DNA from 3 places in the Romboutsia sp. Marseille-P6047 genome. Region 1 is predicted to be linked to each of the others. Evidence: riboswitches for the same ligand, from Rfam matches in the RefSeq annotation. Region 1 holds a riboswitch; each other region holds the start of a gene.

Region 1 (5,390 bases):
AACTACTGTATTAGGTTCGACATCTTTTGTAACAACAGAACCCGCAGCTACAACAGCACCTTTACCTACTCTTACACCCTCTAAAATAACACAGTTAGCACCAATAACAACATCATCCTCTATTACTACTGGAGTAGCAGAAGGTGGTTCTAAAACACCTGCTACAACAGAACAAGCTCCTAGATGAACATTTTTACCTATTATGCCTCTTGCTCCGATTACTGCATTCATATCTACCATAGAACCTTCACCTATAACAGCTCCTATATTAACAACAGCTCCCATCATAATAACTGCATTTTTACCGATAGTAACCATATCCCTTATAAGTGCACCTGGTTCAATTCTTGCTTCTTCATGTAAATAGTTATACATAGGGATAGCAGAGTTTCTTCTATCATATTCTATATGAATATCGTCAATATGGTTTTTTATACTTTCAAGCTCATTCATTATAACATTATAATCTCCGATTAAAGTATAAGAACCATTACCTCCAAAAACTTTAAATTTATCGTTTCTTTTTAAACGTAAAAGCTTACCAGTAATATATATTTTTACAGGTGTTTGCTTTTCTGAGTCCTTTATAAATCTTGCAATTTCATAAGCATCATTTAAATTTATCATAAGTTGAATTCCCCCTTGATTATGTCTTAATTAAAATATATTATCCATGTTATAGTATCCAGGATCTTGATTAGCTAAAAATTTAGCAGCAGTAATAGATCCTTTTGCAAATATGTCCTTAGATTGGGCCGTATGCTTTATTTCAAGAACTTCATCATGACCAGCAAATATTACGTCATGTTCACCAACAATAGTTCCACCTCTAATAGCGTGTATACCTATTTCATTTTCTTTTCTTTTAGCTTCACGCCCATATCGCCCATATTTATTTTCTGACATTGGTAAAACCTCTTTAATAGAGTTAGCTATCATTACAGCGGTACCGCTTGGAGCATCTACCTTTTTATTATGGTGTTTTTCGATTACTTCTATATCAAAATCACTTAGTGCTTTAGCAGCCTGTTTTACTAATCTTAGTAATACATTAACTCCTAAAGACATGTTATAAGAGTGAAATATAGGTATAGCTTTAGATGCATTATAAATCTTATCAAACTCTTCATCATTATAACCTGTAGTAGCTATAACTAGTGGAGTTTTAGTTTTTAATGCATAACTTAAAACTTCATCTAAAGCTAAGTGATGTGAGAAATCTATTATAACATCAGCATTTTCACTAACATAGTCAAAAGAAGAGTATGCTTTAAATCCTAAATCATTGTTATTTTGAGGAGAAACCCCACAAACTAATTCTAAATTAGAGTCCTCATTAACACAGTTAGCCAAAACTCTTCCCATTTTTCCACTACATCCATTTATTATTACTTTTAGCATGTTCCCTCCTGTAATTTTAGTCCACAATTGACTAATTGTTGCTTTAGAACTTCTACATTTTTAGGATCCATTTCAGCAAGAGGCAGTCTTAAACCACCAACCTCGAATCCAAGTAAATTAGCAGCTGTTTTTACTGGAACAGGATTTACCTCTATAAATAAAGCATCTATAAGAGGTTTCATTCCAAGTTGAAGTTCTCTAGAACCATTTATATCTCCTTCAAAGAATTTATAAACTAAATCATGAGTTTCTTGAGGACAAATATTAGCCAGTACTGATATTACACCATGGCCTCCAAGAGATAATAATGGTAATATAGTATCATCATTACCAGAGTAAACAGCGAAATCTTTTGGAACTAATCTACAAACTTCAGCAACTTGAGCTAAGTTTCCGCTAGCTTCCTTTATACCAACTATGTTTTTAACCTGAGCAAGTTCAGAAACCATACTAGGAGCAAGATTGACACCAGTTCTGCTAGGAACGTTATACATTATTATAGGTATATTAACGCTAGAGGCTATAGTTTCAAAGTGTTTTTTTATTCCAGATTTATTTCCTTTATTATAATAAGGTGTTATAACTAAAAGAGCATCTGCTCCAAATTTCTCAGCTTGTTGACACATATAAATAGAGTGAATAGTATCATTTCCACCAGTGCCAGCTATGATAGGTATTCTTTTATTAGCCTTATCTATAACATATTTTATAACAGCAAGATGCTCTTCATCATCAAGAGTACTAGCTTCACCTGTAGTACCACAAGCAACTATAGCATCTGTATTATTTTCTATATGAAATTCAACTAATTCACCAAGTTTTTCATAGTTAACTCTACCATTCTCATCAAATGGAGTAATTAAAGCAACTGCAGATCCTTTAAATATCATAACGATATCCCCCTTAAAATATAAAAATTAAAAATAATTTTTAATAAATTTAAACTAAATTATATTTTAATAGCAACTCAGCTATTTGAACTGCATTAGTAGCAGCACCTTTTCTGATGTTATCAGCTACACACCAGAAGTTTAATCCGTTATCGATACTAAAGTCTCTTCTTATTCTTCCAACAAAAACTTCATCATTACCGTTTGCATCAATTGTTGTAGGATATTCTAATTTTTCTGGATTATCTATTACAATAACACCATCTGCATTTTTTAAATCATTTATTACATCATTAAGTTCAAATGGATTTTCAAGCTCAATATTTATAGATTCACTATGACAGTTTTTAACAGGAACTCTAACTGTAGTAGCAGTGACTTTTAAGTTATAGTTATTAAATATTTTCATAGTTTCGTTTACCATTTTCATCTCTTCTTTTGTATAGCCATTTTCAGTAAATACATCTATATGAGGAAGACAGTTAAAGGCTATTTGATGAGGATAAAAGCTATTAGCTTCTCCGTTTACACCATTTTCTAAATCTTTAACTCCTCTCACACCAGAACCAGATACAGCTTGGTATGTAGAGTAAATAACTCTTTTTATTTTATATTTTTCTTGAAGTGGTTTTAATGGAACTACAGCTTGTATAGTAGAGCAATTTGGATTAGCTATAATCCCTTTATGATCTTTAACTGCATCAGGATTAACTTCAGGAACCACTAATGGAACATTAGGGTCCATTCTCCACTGACTGGAATTATCTACTACAATAGCTCCTTTAGATGCTGCAATAGGTGCAAATTTTTCACTTATAGATCCACCTGCAGAGAATAATGCTATTTGTATATCTCTATCAAAAGAGTTTTTAGTTAATTCTTCAACTATATACTCTTTTCCTGCAAATTTAACTACAGAACCTGCTGATTTAGCAGATGAAAATAAATAAAGATTTTTTATTGGAAAATGCCTTTCTTCTAACACTTTTAAAAATGTTCTACCAACCATACCAGTAGCACCAACTATTGCCACATTTATCTTTTTCATTTTAATCACCCCAATTTAATATATATTTACCAAAGTTATATAAAATACATACAATTAAAAAAACGTACAAAGGTATACTTTGTACGTTTTAAAATACATAAAAGTAAACCTTGTAGCTCAACACTTAAGATAAGTGACAGTATTGTATATATTCTATACAATCCCAGAAAATACCTTTGCCAAGATATATCTTCGGCTATAATTCCTTTCTCTAATTATTAACGCTTGCCAGCTACAATTAGTTACTAATAATTACAGCGCCTCTACGATAGGTTAAGAGACTATAAATAATTTAGTATAATTTTAATGTATAAATCTCTAAAAATCAATTTAAATTTTAGAAAATTCTAAATTTTAATGCAAATAATGAAATTAGGTTGAAAAAATTCTAAATTTTAATGAATAATTTGTATCTAATAATATGACAAAAAGATATAATTAAAATTGAAGGAATATACTAATTATCACAATATAAGGGGGAAATTTAGTGGATACTTTAAAAGAATTATTTAAAATTGGTTGTGGTCCGTCAAGCTCTCATACAATGGGTCCGCAAAGAGCAGCTAAAAAGTTTAGAGATAAGAATCATAATGCAGATAGTTTTAGAGTAAATTTATATGGTAGTTTAGCGGCAACAGGGGAAGGTCACTTGACAGATTATATTATAAAAAAAACATTAGAACCTAAAAGTGTTGAAATAATATGGGAACCAGATGAAATAAAAGATTTCCATCCAAATGGAATGACATTTAGGGCTCTAGATAAAGATAATAATGTGATAGATGAGTATACAGTGTTTTCAATAGGCGGAGGAAGTTTAAAAGAAGAAAATGAAAATACATCAAATATTAGTAAACAATACCCTTTGACTACAATGACAGATATTATGAATTGGTGTAATGAAAATAATAAAACCTTATTGGATTATGTTTTAGAAAATGAAGATGACGATGTTTTTGAATATATAGATAATATAAGAATAGCGATGAGACGATCTATAAAAGAAGGATTAGAATCAACCGAATTTATACCTGGCAAGTTACAATTAAAAAGGCGTGCTAAAGACTTTTATAATAAATATTTAGAAAGTAATAAATTTACAACTATGTTATTTTCTTATGCATTAGCTGCTTCAGAGCAAAATGCTTCTGGAAATATGATAGTTACAGCTCCAACATGTGGTTCAGCAGGAGTTATACCAGGGGTACTTTTAAGTTTACAAGACCATGGTGAATATACTGATAATCAAATAAATGAGGCATTATTAGTAGGAGGATTGATTGGAAATATTATAAAATACAATGCATCAATTTCAGGTGCTGAAGTAGGATGTCAAGGTGAAATCGGTGCTGCATGTTCTATGGCTGCTGCAGCTATTGCATATCTTAAAGGTGGAACTACTGAGCAAATAGAGTATGCAGCTGAAATAGCATTAGAGCATCACTTAGGAATGACATGTGACCCGGTATATGGGTATGTTCAGATTCCATGTATAGAAAGAAATGCTATCGGAGCAGAAAGAGCTTTAGACTCAGCTAACTATGCTTTATTGACAGATGGAACACATTTTATAACATTAGATCAAGTAATTCAAACTATGAAGGAAACAGGTATAGATATGATGGATAAATATAAAGAAACTGCTAAAGGTGGTTTAGCTAAGCACTTTTTCTCATGTTAACAAAAACATAGTTTAAATAATTCACTCAAGGGGGAAGAAAAATATGAATGACATAAAGGCATTGTTTGAAAAACTGAAAAATCATAGAAATAAATTACATAATATTGGTGAAATAGGTAGAAAAGAATATAATACATCAAAATATATAAGAAGTTATTTAGATAAATTAGGAATAGAATATAGTGTTTATATAGAAACTGGTACGGTAGGTATTATAAAAGGAAAAAATCCTAGAAAAACTATAGCATTTAGATCAGATATTGACGCATTAAGTACTGAAAATGGAGTTAAGCATTTATGTGGACATGATGGGCATATGAGTATTTTACTTGGATTAATAGAATATCTAAATAATAATAGGCATAATTTA
Region 2 (5,390 bases), on a different contig from region 1:
TCTCGTCATTTCTATCCATATATACTACAAATATTGAATCTGGATTTAATTTTATTAAATCTTCTTCACTTATATTTCCACCATTAGGATTTAATAACTCACCTCCAAGAATTGAAACCATATCTCCACCTAATGTACTTGCTCCATAAGTATATATCTGTCCATCCATATATTCTATTATTAAAGTAGTTTGCTTTTCATTATTTTTTACTGAATCAGCTACAGATTTTACTTTTAAATCAATTTCATTTACTAAATCCTTAGCTCTATCTTCAACATTAAATATCTTACCTAAATTTAATATATCAATCTTTTCATTTTCCACTTTTCTACTTGCTACTGCTCCACTATTTAATGACATATATGTATTTGTACCATTTTTATGCCAATAGTCCACATCACCTAAATTCTTCTCATCAAATAATGAGTACCAAGATAATATAAAGTCTGGTTGTTCCATTATAATAGTTTCCTTAGATGGTGCAAATTCTTTTAAATAATTTACTTTATTAAAAGCTTCTTTATATTCACTCTTAACTTCATGGTCTAATCCAGAAGCCATTACTATCTTATCTTCTAAACCTAATGCTAGTAATGTTTCTATTGAATTTTGATATACTGCTACAACCTTTTCAGGTGACTTTTCAAAAGTTATTTCTACAGGTTTTTTTTCATAATTATATGTAGTTATTGTAACAGGATAATGTGAACTCTCATTCACTATATTTTCTGTTAATTCTTTATCTTCTACTTCATTTGTATTATTTGTGCTACATGCTGTAAGGCTTAATATAATTAAACCACTTAAAAGTAATGTAATTTTTTTCTTAATCATCTTCATTTTCTAAATCCTCTCATATATATTTACAATAAATACCTTACAATATTATACATATAAACTTAATCCTATTTGTGTCATTTTTGTGTCATTTCTGTGTCACTTTACACAAAAAAGTAAAAATAATAAAAAAATAGATGGACTAGAATGTCCATCTATTTTATGCCCATTGCATTAGTGATCCGATTGTTATAAAACCAAGTGATAATATAAATAATATCCCTTGAAGTGGTAAAACCCACTTTAACCATTTTCCATAAGGCACACCTGCAAGACCCAAGCAAGCTATTAATATTCCTGATGTTGGGAATAGTGTATTAGAAAATCCATCTCCCAATTGATATATCAATACTGTTAATTGACGAGATATTCCAACTAAATCTCCAAGTGGTGCAAGAATTGGCATTGTAAGTGCTGCTTGTCCTGAACCCGAACTAACAAAGAAGTTTATAAACATTTGTATAGGATACATTATATAAGCTGCTATCATTGGTGGTAAGTTACCAATTAATTGAGATAAATTATATAAAATTGTATCTATTATATTAGCATTCTCTGCAATTATTACTATAGCTCTAGCAAATACTAACATAACAGCTGCTCCTATCATTCCCTTTGCACCTTCTATAAATGCATCTGCCATTTCATCAGTTCCAAGTTTTCCAATAAAACCACTCATAAGTCCAGTTGCTAAAAATACTGCAGCTATTTGAGGAATCCAAAATCCCTGAGTTAATACTCCCCATACAATTATTCCTATACATAATGCCAATAAAAGTAATATTATTTTATGTGACATTCTAAAATCTTCATTTTCACTTCCACAGTTACCTAAGTTTGCACGCTTAATTTGATCACTTTCATAAACTAAACTAAGTTTTGGATTCTTTTTAATTTTTGATGCATACATCATTAAAAATACAGTTCCTATACAAGTAGTTATAAACCAAATAATTGTACGATATTCTATTCCTGAGAACATCGGTATTTCTGCTATTGATTGTGCAATACCTACTGTAAATGGATTAAGCATAGCTGATGAAAATCCTAATTCACAAGCCAAATATGTAATTCCAACTGCAACTATACTATCATATCCTAAAGATAGCGCTAAAGGTACAATTATTGCTACAAAAGGAACTGCCTCTTCACTCATTCCAAATACAGCACCACCTAATGAGAATAAAAATGTAAGCATTGGAATTACTAAAATTTCTTTTCCTTTAAATATATTAGTAACTCTCACTATTCCAAAATCTATTGCTTTAGTTCTAGTAATTAAATTAAATGCTCCCCCAACTACAAATAAAAATGCTATTATTTCTGCACCACCAATAATACCTTCTACTGGTGCTTGTAAAACTTCAAATACTCCTTGTGGCTGACTTTCAATATATTTAAATGAGCCATCTACAATTATTGTTTTTTCACTTCCATTTACCACCTTTACTACTTTTTCATAAGCCCCTCCTGGTACAATATAAGTTGCAATTGATACAAGTATAATTATTGAAGTAATGATTACTAAAGTATGAGGTACCTTTAATTCTCTTTTATTTTCTCTTTCTGTTCTTGCTTGTGCTAAATTCAATACTTTCACTCCCTTTTATTTTTATAATTTTCTTAAATACAAAAAAGTCTTGAGCGAAATCACTCAAGACTATATTCTTTCATTCAAATAATTTACAAATTGAAATACCAATTTATTAAAATATATCTGTCATGATAGCTCATCATAAAATTTATGACAGTATTATGCATATTCTACATAATCCCAACTATATAACCTTAAAGCCTCAGTTATATGTTTCGGCGATATTTCCTTTCAATTTACTTCACTGTGCTTAACTCTGTAAATTTACTCTTAAAGATCGCAACCTCTATCTTTTTTATTTAATTTTTAATTTATATATAATATAACCTATATTATTTCTATTGTAAAGTGAACATTAACTTTATTTTCAGATTTTTCTAATTTTATATCATTTTAACATAAAAGACTGAACTACTTTAGTTCAGCCTTAATATATTTCTATAATTTTTCCCCATTAGATCTTATTACTTCTTTATACCAAAAGTAACTATCTTTTTTAATTCTCCTTAAATCTTTAAAATCATGATCTTCTCTATTGATATATACAAATCCATAACGTTTTTTAAACCCTTGATGAGAACTTAATAAGTCAATTACTGACCAAGGACAGTATCCAATTAGCTCTACACCATCTTCAATTCCTTTTCTACAAGCATCTATATGATCTCTTAAGTAATTAATTCTATAATCATCATGGACTCTTTCGTCTTCAGTTAATGTATCTGCTGTTCCAAGACCATTTTCTGTAATTATAAGAGGTAAATGATATTTATTGTAATATTCATTTAATGCTATTCTTAACCCAACAGGATCTATTTGCGCTCCATACTCTGTTGCACTTAAGTTAGGATTTTTTTCAATTTTAAAATATCCATATAAATCATAATCTATCTCACTAACACGAGTTCCAACTGGATTTTCTTCTGTTGCTTCAAGATGTCTTGCACATAGTGTACGATAATAGTTAAATGCTATAAAGTCCATTTTAGCATTTTTAAGTATTTCTTTATCTTCCTCAAGCATATTAGGAACTATGTTAAGTTTTTCTAAGTAATTCATATAATATGCTGGGTATTGTCCATTATAGTGCATGTCTAATAAATAATTAGTTTTAAAGTTATCATTTAATTTTGCTGCCCATACATCTTCTGGCTTATTTGAGTATGGATAAGTTACTGTAGCCGATATTGATGGCCCTATTTTCCCACCTTCAACCATATTATGGCAAGCTATTGTTGCTAATGCGTGAGCTAAACACATATGATAATCCATCTGTGCTCTCATTTTTTCAACTTTATAATTATCAGTTTCATATATATTCATACGCTCTTTTACACGCATCATTAAATTTTGTTCATTATGTGGTTGCCAGTACTTAACTCTATCTCCGAAGTTTTCAAAGCAAATCTTTGCATATCTTTCAAATGCAAATGTACATTCTCTAGCTTCCCATCCATTATACTTCTCAACTAATGCATATGGTAAATCAAAATGATATAAGGTAACAAATGGAGTTATATTACACTCTACTAAATAATCTATTACCTTATTGTAAAAGTCTATTCCAGCTTGATTTATTTCTCCATCTCCAGTGGGTATAATTCTAGCCCATGATAGCGAAAATCTATATATATTTAGCCCTAAATCTTTCATAAGATCTATGTCTTCTTTCCAGTGATGATAAAAATCACTAGCTACCTTACTGTCTGCTTGAATTTCTGACTTTTTAAATGAATTAAAGTCTGCAACTGTCATTCCTTTTCCATCTTCATTCCATCCACCTTCTATTTGAAATGCTGAAGATGATGCCCCCCATAAGAAATCTTTCGGGAATGTATTTTTCATACTACGTCCTCCTAATGTCTATATTAAGCAACCTCTTTTAAAGTTTCTTCTTGCTCTTCCTCTATATCTTTAAATCCAACTATATATGTAAGTAGTGCTGAACCAAAGAATGCAAAAACACATCCTATTAAGTAAGCTAAAAATCCTTTAGCTCCAGCTTGTGCATATACTGGAATTGTAAGTACACCTTGATTTGCAAATGCTATACCAAATGCTCCTCCATATCCCATTATTCCACCACCTATTGCACCGCATATTACTGCACATATCATTGGCCTTTTTAAGCGTAAGTTAGCTCCATAAATTGCAGGTTCTGTTATACCAAATAAAGCAGTTATACTCCCCGATAAAGCAACTGTTTTTAGTGATTTATTTTTCGATTTTAAAAATACACCTAATGCTGCTCCTGCTTGTGAGAAATTTGCTGCTCCTGCAAATGCTAGTAAATTTTGACGTCCATTTTGAGCTATATCATTTATTGCTATTGGTAATATTGGTCTATGAGCTCCAAATATAACTAATACACACCACATTCCACCTATAAATGCTCCACAAAGAACTGGGCTAAAGTTCATAAGTAATTGATAGAACCAATTAACTCCATTACCTATATATATTCCTATTGGCCCAAATACTAATAAAGTGGATGGAACCATTATTAATATTGAAAGTGTAGGAACCATTATCATTTCAATTACATCTGGTATTACTTTTTTTAAGAATTTCTCTAAGAAAGATAACATCCAAATTGCAATAATTATCGGTATTACTGATGAAGTATAACTTGCTTTTGTAATACTAATATTAAATAAACTTACTACTCTCTCTTCTGCCATTAATGCTACTATACTAGGATAACATAGAGTTGCACCAAGTACCATTGATATAATTTCATGTGTTTTAAATACTTTAGCAGCTGTATATCCAAGTATTATTGGGAAAAAATAAAACACTGCATCTGATGCTGCATTTAAGATAATATATGTATCATTTTGCTTTATATCTATATTATGCTTATTTAAGTAGTACATAGATATAACTGCTAATATCCCCTTTATCATTCCTGAACCAGCTAGTGCATATATAATCGGCGTAAATATCTGAGCAATAGTT
Region 3 (5,390 bases), on a different contig from region 1:
AATTAGATGCCATTGAGTAACCATAAGCTCCAGTTGAAGTCGTTATTAATATATCTCCACTTTCTATATCCATTACATTAGCATGAGTTATCAATATATCTCCACTTTCACAGCACTTTCCAGCTACAGTCACTTTATTTACTTTTTCATATTTCATTTTATTTACAACACTACATTCATATCCCGCTTTATATAATGAAGGTCTAATATTATCAGTCATACCTCCATCTACACTAACATATGTCCTTACATCTTTTATATCTTTAATAGATCCTATTGTATACAGTGTACTGCCTGCATTTGCACTTATTGATCTTCCCGGCTCTATAATGAGCTTTGGTGCTTTTATTCCAATTTTTTACATTTTTGCTCTGCCCTTTTTATTATAGCTTCACAAAAATCTTGTATACTTTTAGGATTATCCTCTTTGATATAATATACTCCTATACCTCCTCCTAAGTCTATTTCTTTTAAATCTATGTTATACTTTATTTTTATTTCTTTAACTAAATCCATCATTATATCAACTTCGTCCATGTATGGCTCTATATCAAAAATCTGTGAACCTATATGTGCATGTAAACCAACTAACTTTATATTTTTATACTTATATAGTTTTTCTATAGCTTCATATAAGTCTCCATTTATTAATACAAATCCAAATTTAGAATCTATTTGACCTGTTTTTATATAATCATGAGTATGAGCTTCTATTCCAGGAGTTATTCTAAAGTATATCTCTTGTACTTTATTTCTCTTTTTGCAAATATCTTCAATTATATCAAGTTCATAAAAGTTATCTACAACAAATCTACCTACTCCTAATTCTATGCCCATATTAATTTCATCTATAGTTTTGTTATTTCCATGAAATAATACATTTTCCATTGGAAAACCTGCTTTATGAGCAGTATATAATTCTCCTCCTGAAACTACATCTAGGGATAAGTTTTCTTCTTTTATGATTTTACACATATATAAAGTTAAAAATGCCTTACCTGCATAAGCAACTTTATTTTTATTTTCCTCTACTTTAAAATACTTATTATATTTTCTGCAATTCTCTCTAATTAAACCTTCATCAAATACATAAAGTGGTGTAGAGTACTTATTAACTAATTCTGTACAACTAACGCCTCCAATATATAGCGTGTTATTTCTAATAGACATATTTCCATGTAGTTTCATAATAGCCTCCTAAATTTTATACATTAAATTCTCTTGCCACTTCATTTATTGCAACATCTTTATCAAAAGAGTTTATAGCACAAGTTATTCTTATTTCTGATGTAGTTATAAGCTTAACATTAATATTATTTTCCTTGAATATTTTAAATACTTTTGATATAACACCTGCTGTGTTTTTCATTCCAGACCCTACTAATGAAAACTTTGTTATATGATCATCAATAACAATATTTTTGCTATCTGAATATTTTTTAGCTATCTCTTTACATTCATCTAGATCTTCTTTAGGTATAGTAAAAGATACATTTATAATTTCATTTATTGGTGCTGTTTGACTGATCATATCTATACTTATTTTTTTACTTGCAATATCTTCAAATAAACTAAAAACCTTATCTAAATTAAAATCTTTTATAGTTATAGCAACATCATCATCGCTAGTTGCAAGTCCTGTTATGACTTTTTCCTCTAATCTCATTTTATTTTCTCCCTTTATATATGTTCCATTTCGCTCTCCACATGAAAGACCTACATATATTTCTGTATTATATTTTTGTGCTAGTTCTATACTTCTTGAGTGCATTACTTGTGCACCTAAACTAGCTAATTCTAGCATTTCTTCGTATTCTATTTCTTTAAGTTTTTTAGCCTTACTATACTTTCTAGGGTCGGTAAAGTAAATTCCATCTACATCTGTATAAATTTCACATTTAGCATTTAGTTTAACTGCTAAAGCTACCGCTGATGTATCAGAACCTCCTCTTCCTAAAGTTGTAATATCACCCTCATCATTTAATCCCTGAAATCCTGTCACTATTACTACCTTTCCATGATCTAAACTTTCTTCTATCTTAGATACATTTATATCATCTATTTGAGATTTTCCATGATCTCCACTAGTATGTATATTAAGTTGATACGCATTATAACTTATTGATTGGCATCCTAATGATGATAGGCACATAGCAAGTAATTACGCTGATATAATTTCACCTGTTGACATAAGTGCATCTAATTCTCTTTTATTAGGATTTTTACTTATATTTTTTTGCAAGTTTTATATAATTATCAGTAGTACCTCCCATGGCTGAAACTACTACAACTATTTTTTCATTAGTTTTTTTTCTATCAATTATATTTTCTGCTATTCTTTTAATTTTCTCTGTAGTTTCTACAGAGCTCCCACCATACTTTTGAACTATAATACTACTCATATCCCCCTCCTAGAAAGTTGTAAAATAAAAAACACCCAAAGGTATACTTTGGGTGTTTTTTTTATACACAAAGTAACCTTGTAGCTCACCACTTATTACTAAGTGACAGTATTATACATATTATGTATAGTACCAGAAAAATTATTTGCCAATAATTTTTCTTCGGCTGCACTTCCTTTCATTTATAATCAACACTTGCCAGCTTCTATAAACTACTATTAATTACAGCACCTCTACCCTAGGTAAATTTCATATATTAAGTTTTATTTTATAATTAATTTTTATCACACTATTCTTAATTTTACAACTATTTTATTTTTTTATTTATGTAAAATTTTATTAATCTATATCTTTTTATGTTGATGATTAAATAGACCTATATATAAAAAATAGGCCTATATATACTTAAATAGTTTATTTAAGCTTAAATCAACAACACAAACATCAGAATCAAAATCAAAGTCTCCTAAATTTCTCATTTCTGATGTTATTATTAAAACTCTTGGTACTTCAAAAAAAGGAATCGTCGAGTTTTTAATTTTATTCTCTAGGTTATAGTATTTAGACTTGTCAATTTTTTGATCTAAATCTATATCTACTAAAAGTTGATTTAGTTCATTATAGTGGTCTGTATATTCTATAAATATATCAAATTTTTTGTTATCTATTCTAACATTTCTATAAAATCTTTTTACCTCATATCCACCTAAATTAAATCTAATTGCTAATTCAGAACCTATTACTGTTTTAGCTAATTCCTTGCCCTTATACTGTTTACTCCCATTTAAATAATATACATACGAATTATCTCTATATCCACTATAGTTTATATTGCAAGGATATTTTTTAAGTGTATATTCATTACACATTTTTCTTAAAGTTTTCTTAAATGGTTTTCTTCCACGTCTTTTTTTACTTGAAAAAACTTTACCAACCTGAGTTTCTGTCATACATCTAACCCTACTAATTAAAAGCAGTATATCTTTTTCTAACCCCATCATAATGCATATCTCCTCGAGTCATTAATTTACCAAGTTGTAATAATATTATATTAATTGTCCCTATAAAAATTGATTGTTTTTCTATATTTTTCTAAAAATAATAATTCACATTTTATGAATAACAAAAAAGAACATATCTTAGTATATAAAATACTAAGATATGTTCTTTTTATTTTTAATTAAAAACTTAATAACTATTTATATATTTTTATTGATTTTCTTCTATAGTTTTAGTTGATGAGTCACTTTTTACTTTCTCTTCTTCTTTACTTGAACCTATGTTTAAGTTATCAAATGAAATTATCTCAACTACTCCAGACTTTCCTTCTTGATAATCAATCTTAACTTGATCTGAAACTGCTGTTAAAGGTAATTCTGTAGATACTTTTGATGTTGCTGTAAATATTATATTTTCATTTGTATCTAATGTTAAATAATAATTAGTGTTTCCACTTTTTACATCTGGACTAATTCTAGTAACCTTACCTTCTATACTAGCTTTGCTTGTATCATTTTCAATACTTATATTGTTACCTTCGCTAGATAATGCTTCTCTATAATTTATTAAAGCTTCATCTTTTGTTTCTCCAAGTCCTAAAATTGCAAAATCTTCAACTGATACAAATGCCACCATCTTAACAAGACCTGCTTTATCTTTAAGTGCAGAAACATATGTAGGTGTTCCTAATATATTATACATTACAGGGAATGTAGCTTCATAGTTTTTCTCTTGTACCTTTCCTTCTGCAGAACTCATTGCTGCAGTTTCCGTTGCTCCCGGTTGCTTATATAACTTAGCTTCTTTTGTACGAGTATCTACTAAAATAAATCCAATAGTAGACTCATCTGCACCAGCAGAAGTTATTCCTGTATACCAATATGATTTATCATCATCTCCATATACTAAAGACGTTCCCTCAGTAGCAACCAAAACTCCTTCTTCAGAGATTACGGAATTTAAGAAACCTTTTATGTATAATCCCCAGTCATTAATTTGATTTACTACAAATTGCTCTGGCTGAATTCTATCTATCCATTCTGGTGCATCTTCTATAGAATATTTTTTAACTTCACCGGTTTGAGCATCAACTACCGCCACTCCTGTAGCATCTGATCCACTAAAACCTATCTTATGTTCATATAAGCTTGTTACCCAATATGGTCTACCTTCATCATTTATTTCTAATGAAAACTCTGTCATTCCAGAATTTACAATTCCATTTATATACATATGTCTATGTAAATCTTGAAGGAAATACGCTTGAGGCTGATACACTATCTTTATTGGCTTACCATCAATTTCTTGTACAAGCCTAACATCTTGAGGATTACTTGCAGACACCATTACATATCCATTTGTTCCGTCTAAATTAGTTATCCATTTAACAATATCTCTATGTACAAGCGGTGCAACCCAGTATAGTTCACCATTTACATTTTGTATATGGAAATCTCCAAGCTTCGATACACTCCCTACAGCTGGTATTTCTCCTAACTTTTTATCTCCAAGCTTCATAGCCATTTCTTCATCTACTATACGAATATCATTTACACTTACAGGACTTACATCTTTATCAAAATCACTTTCTTCAACGTTTCCTATAAGATTTCTATATGCTTTTGCATGAATTATTGGGGAAGAAGTAATAAATGGCACTACTGATACAAATATTATCATAGCTATTGCTATAAAGAAATTGTATTTTGCAGCTTTTGATGTTCTCTCTCCTTTGTCGAACATCATATCTAATACCCCAGCAATAATAAAGAATACTATTAACATTGAAAAACCAGAGGTAAAATCTAATCTAAGTACAGGAAGCTTTATAAATGCATAAATTGCAACTAAAATTAGCGCTATACCATATGATCTTATAATTTTTTTCATAAATACTCCTTTCAAAATGGTTGTTATTACCATTATAGCCATTTATTTCAAAAAAATAAATACCCCTTATAAAATAAGGAGTATTTATTGTAGTTTATT

What was found. Region 1 has a riboswitch for lysine ahead of EIH23_RS04285 (aspartate-semialdehyde dehydrogenase). Riboswitches for the same ligand answer to the same signal wherever they lie in the genome.
Region 2: another riboswitch for lysine. It lies ahead of EIH23_RS09895 (YfcC family protein); the one in region 1 lies ahead of EIH23_RS04285 (aspartate-semialdehyde dehydrogenase).
Region 3: another riboswitch for lysine. It lies ahead of EIH23_RS16985 (amino acid kinase family protein); the one in region 1 lies ahead of EIH23_RS04285 (aspartate-semialdehyde dehydrogenase).

The regions. Positions count from the first base shown of each region.
Region 1 is NZ_UWOT01000003.1:117,543-122,932, forward strand. It holds gene dapD (2,3,4,5-tetrahydropyridine-2,6-dicarboxylate N-acetyltransferase) at 1-627, opposite strand, end outside; gene dapB (4-hydroxy-tetrahydrodipicolinate reductase) at 658-1,401, opposite strand; gene dapA (4-hydroxy-tetrahydrodipicolinate synthase) at 1,395-2,291, opposite strand; gene EIH23_RS04285 (aspartate-semialdehyde dehydrogenase) at 2,341-3,339, opposite strand; lysine riboswitch at 3,445-3,613, opposite strand; gene EIH23_RS04290 (L-serine ammonia-lyase) at 3,827-5,020, shown strand; gene EIH23_RS04295 (M20 metallopeptidase family protein) at 5,064-5,390, shown strand, end outside.
Region 2 is NZ_UWOT01000008.1:85,018-90,407, forward strand. It holds gene EIH23_RS09890 (ABC transporter substrate-binding protein) at 1-841, opposite strand, end outside; gene EIH23_RS09895 (YfcC family protein) at 999-2,429, opposite strand; lysine riboswitch at 2,557-2,729, opposite strand; gene EIH23_RS09900 (glycoside hydrolase family 1 protein) at 2,871-4,277, opposite strand; gene EIH23_RS09905 (PTS transporter subunit EIIC) at 4,301-5,390, opposite strand, start outside.
Region 3 is NZ_UWOT01000012.1:30,279-35,668, forward strand. It holds gene EIH23_RS16980 (diaminopimelate decarboxylase family protein) at 1-355, opposite strand, end outside; gene EIH23_RS11940 (diaminopimelate decarboxylase family protein) at 346-1,188, opposite strand; gene EIH23_RS11945 (aspartate kinase) at 1,205-2,152, opposite strand; gene EIH23_RS16985 (amino acid kinase family protein) at 2,223-2,402, opposite strand; lysine riboswitch at 2,476-2,646, opposite strand; gene EIH23_RS11950 (hypothetical protein) at 2,798-3,403, opposite strand; gene EIH23_RS11955 (hypothetical protein) at 3,612-5,291, opposite strand; gene EIH23_RS11960 (hypothetical protein) at 5,389-5,390, opposite strand, start outside.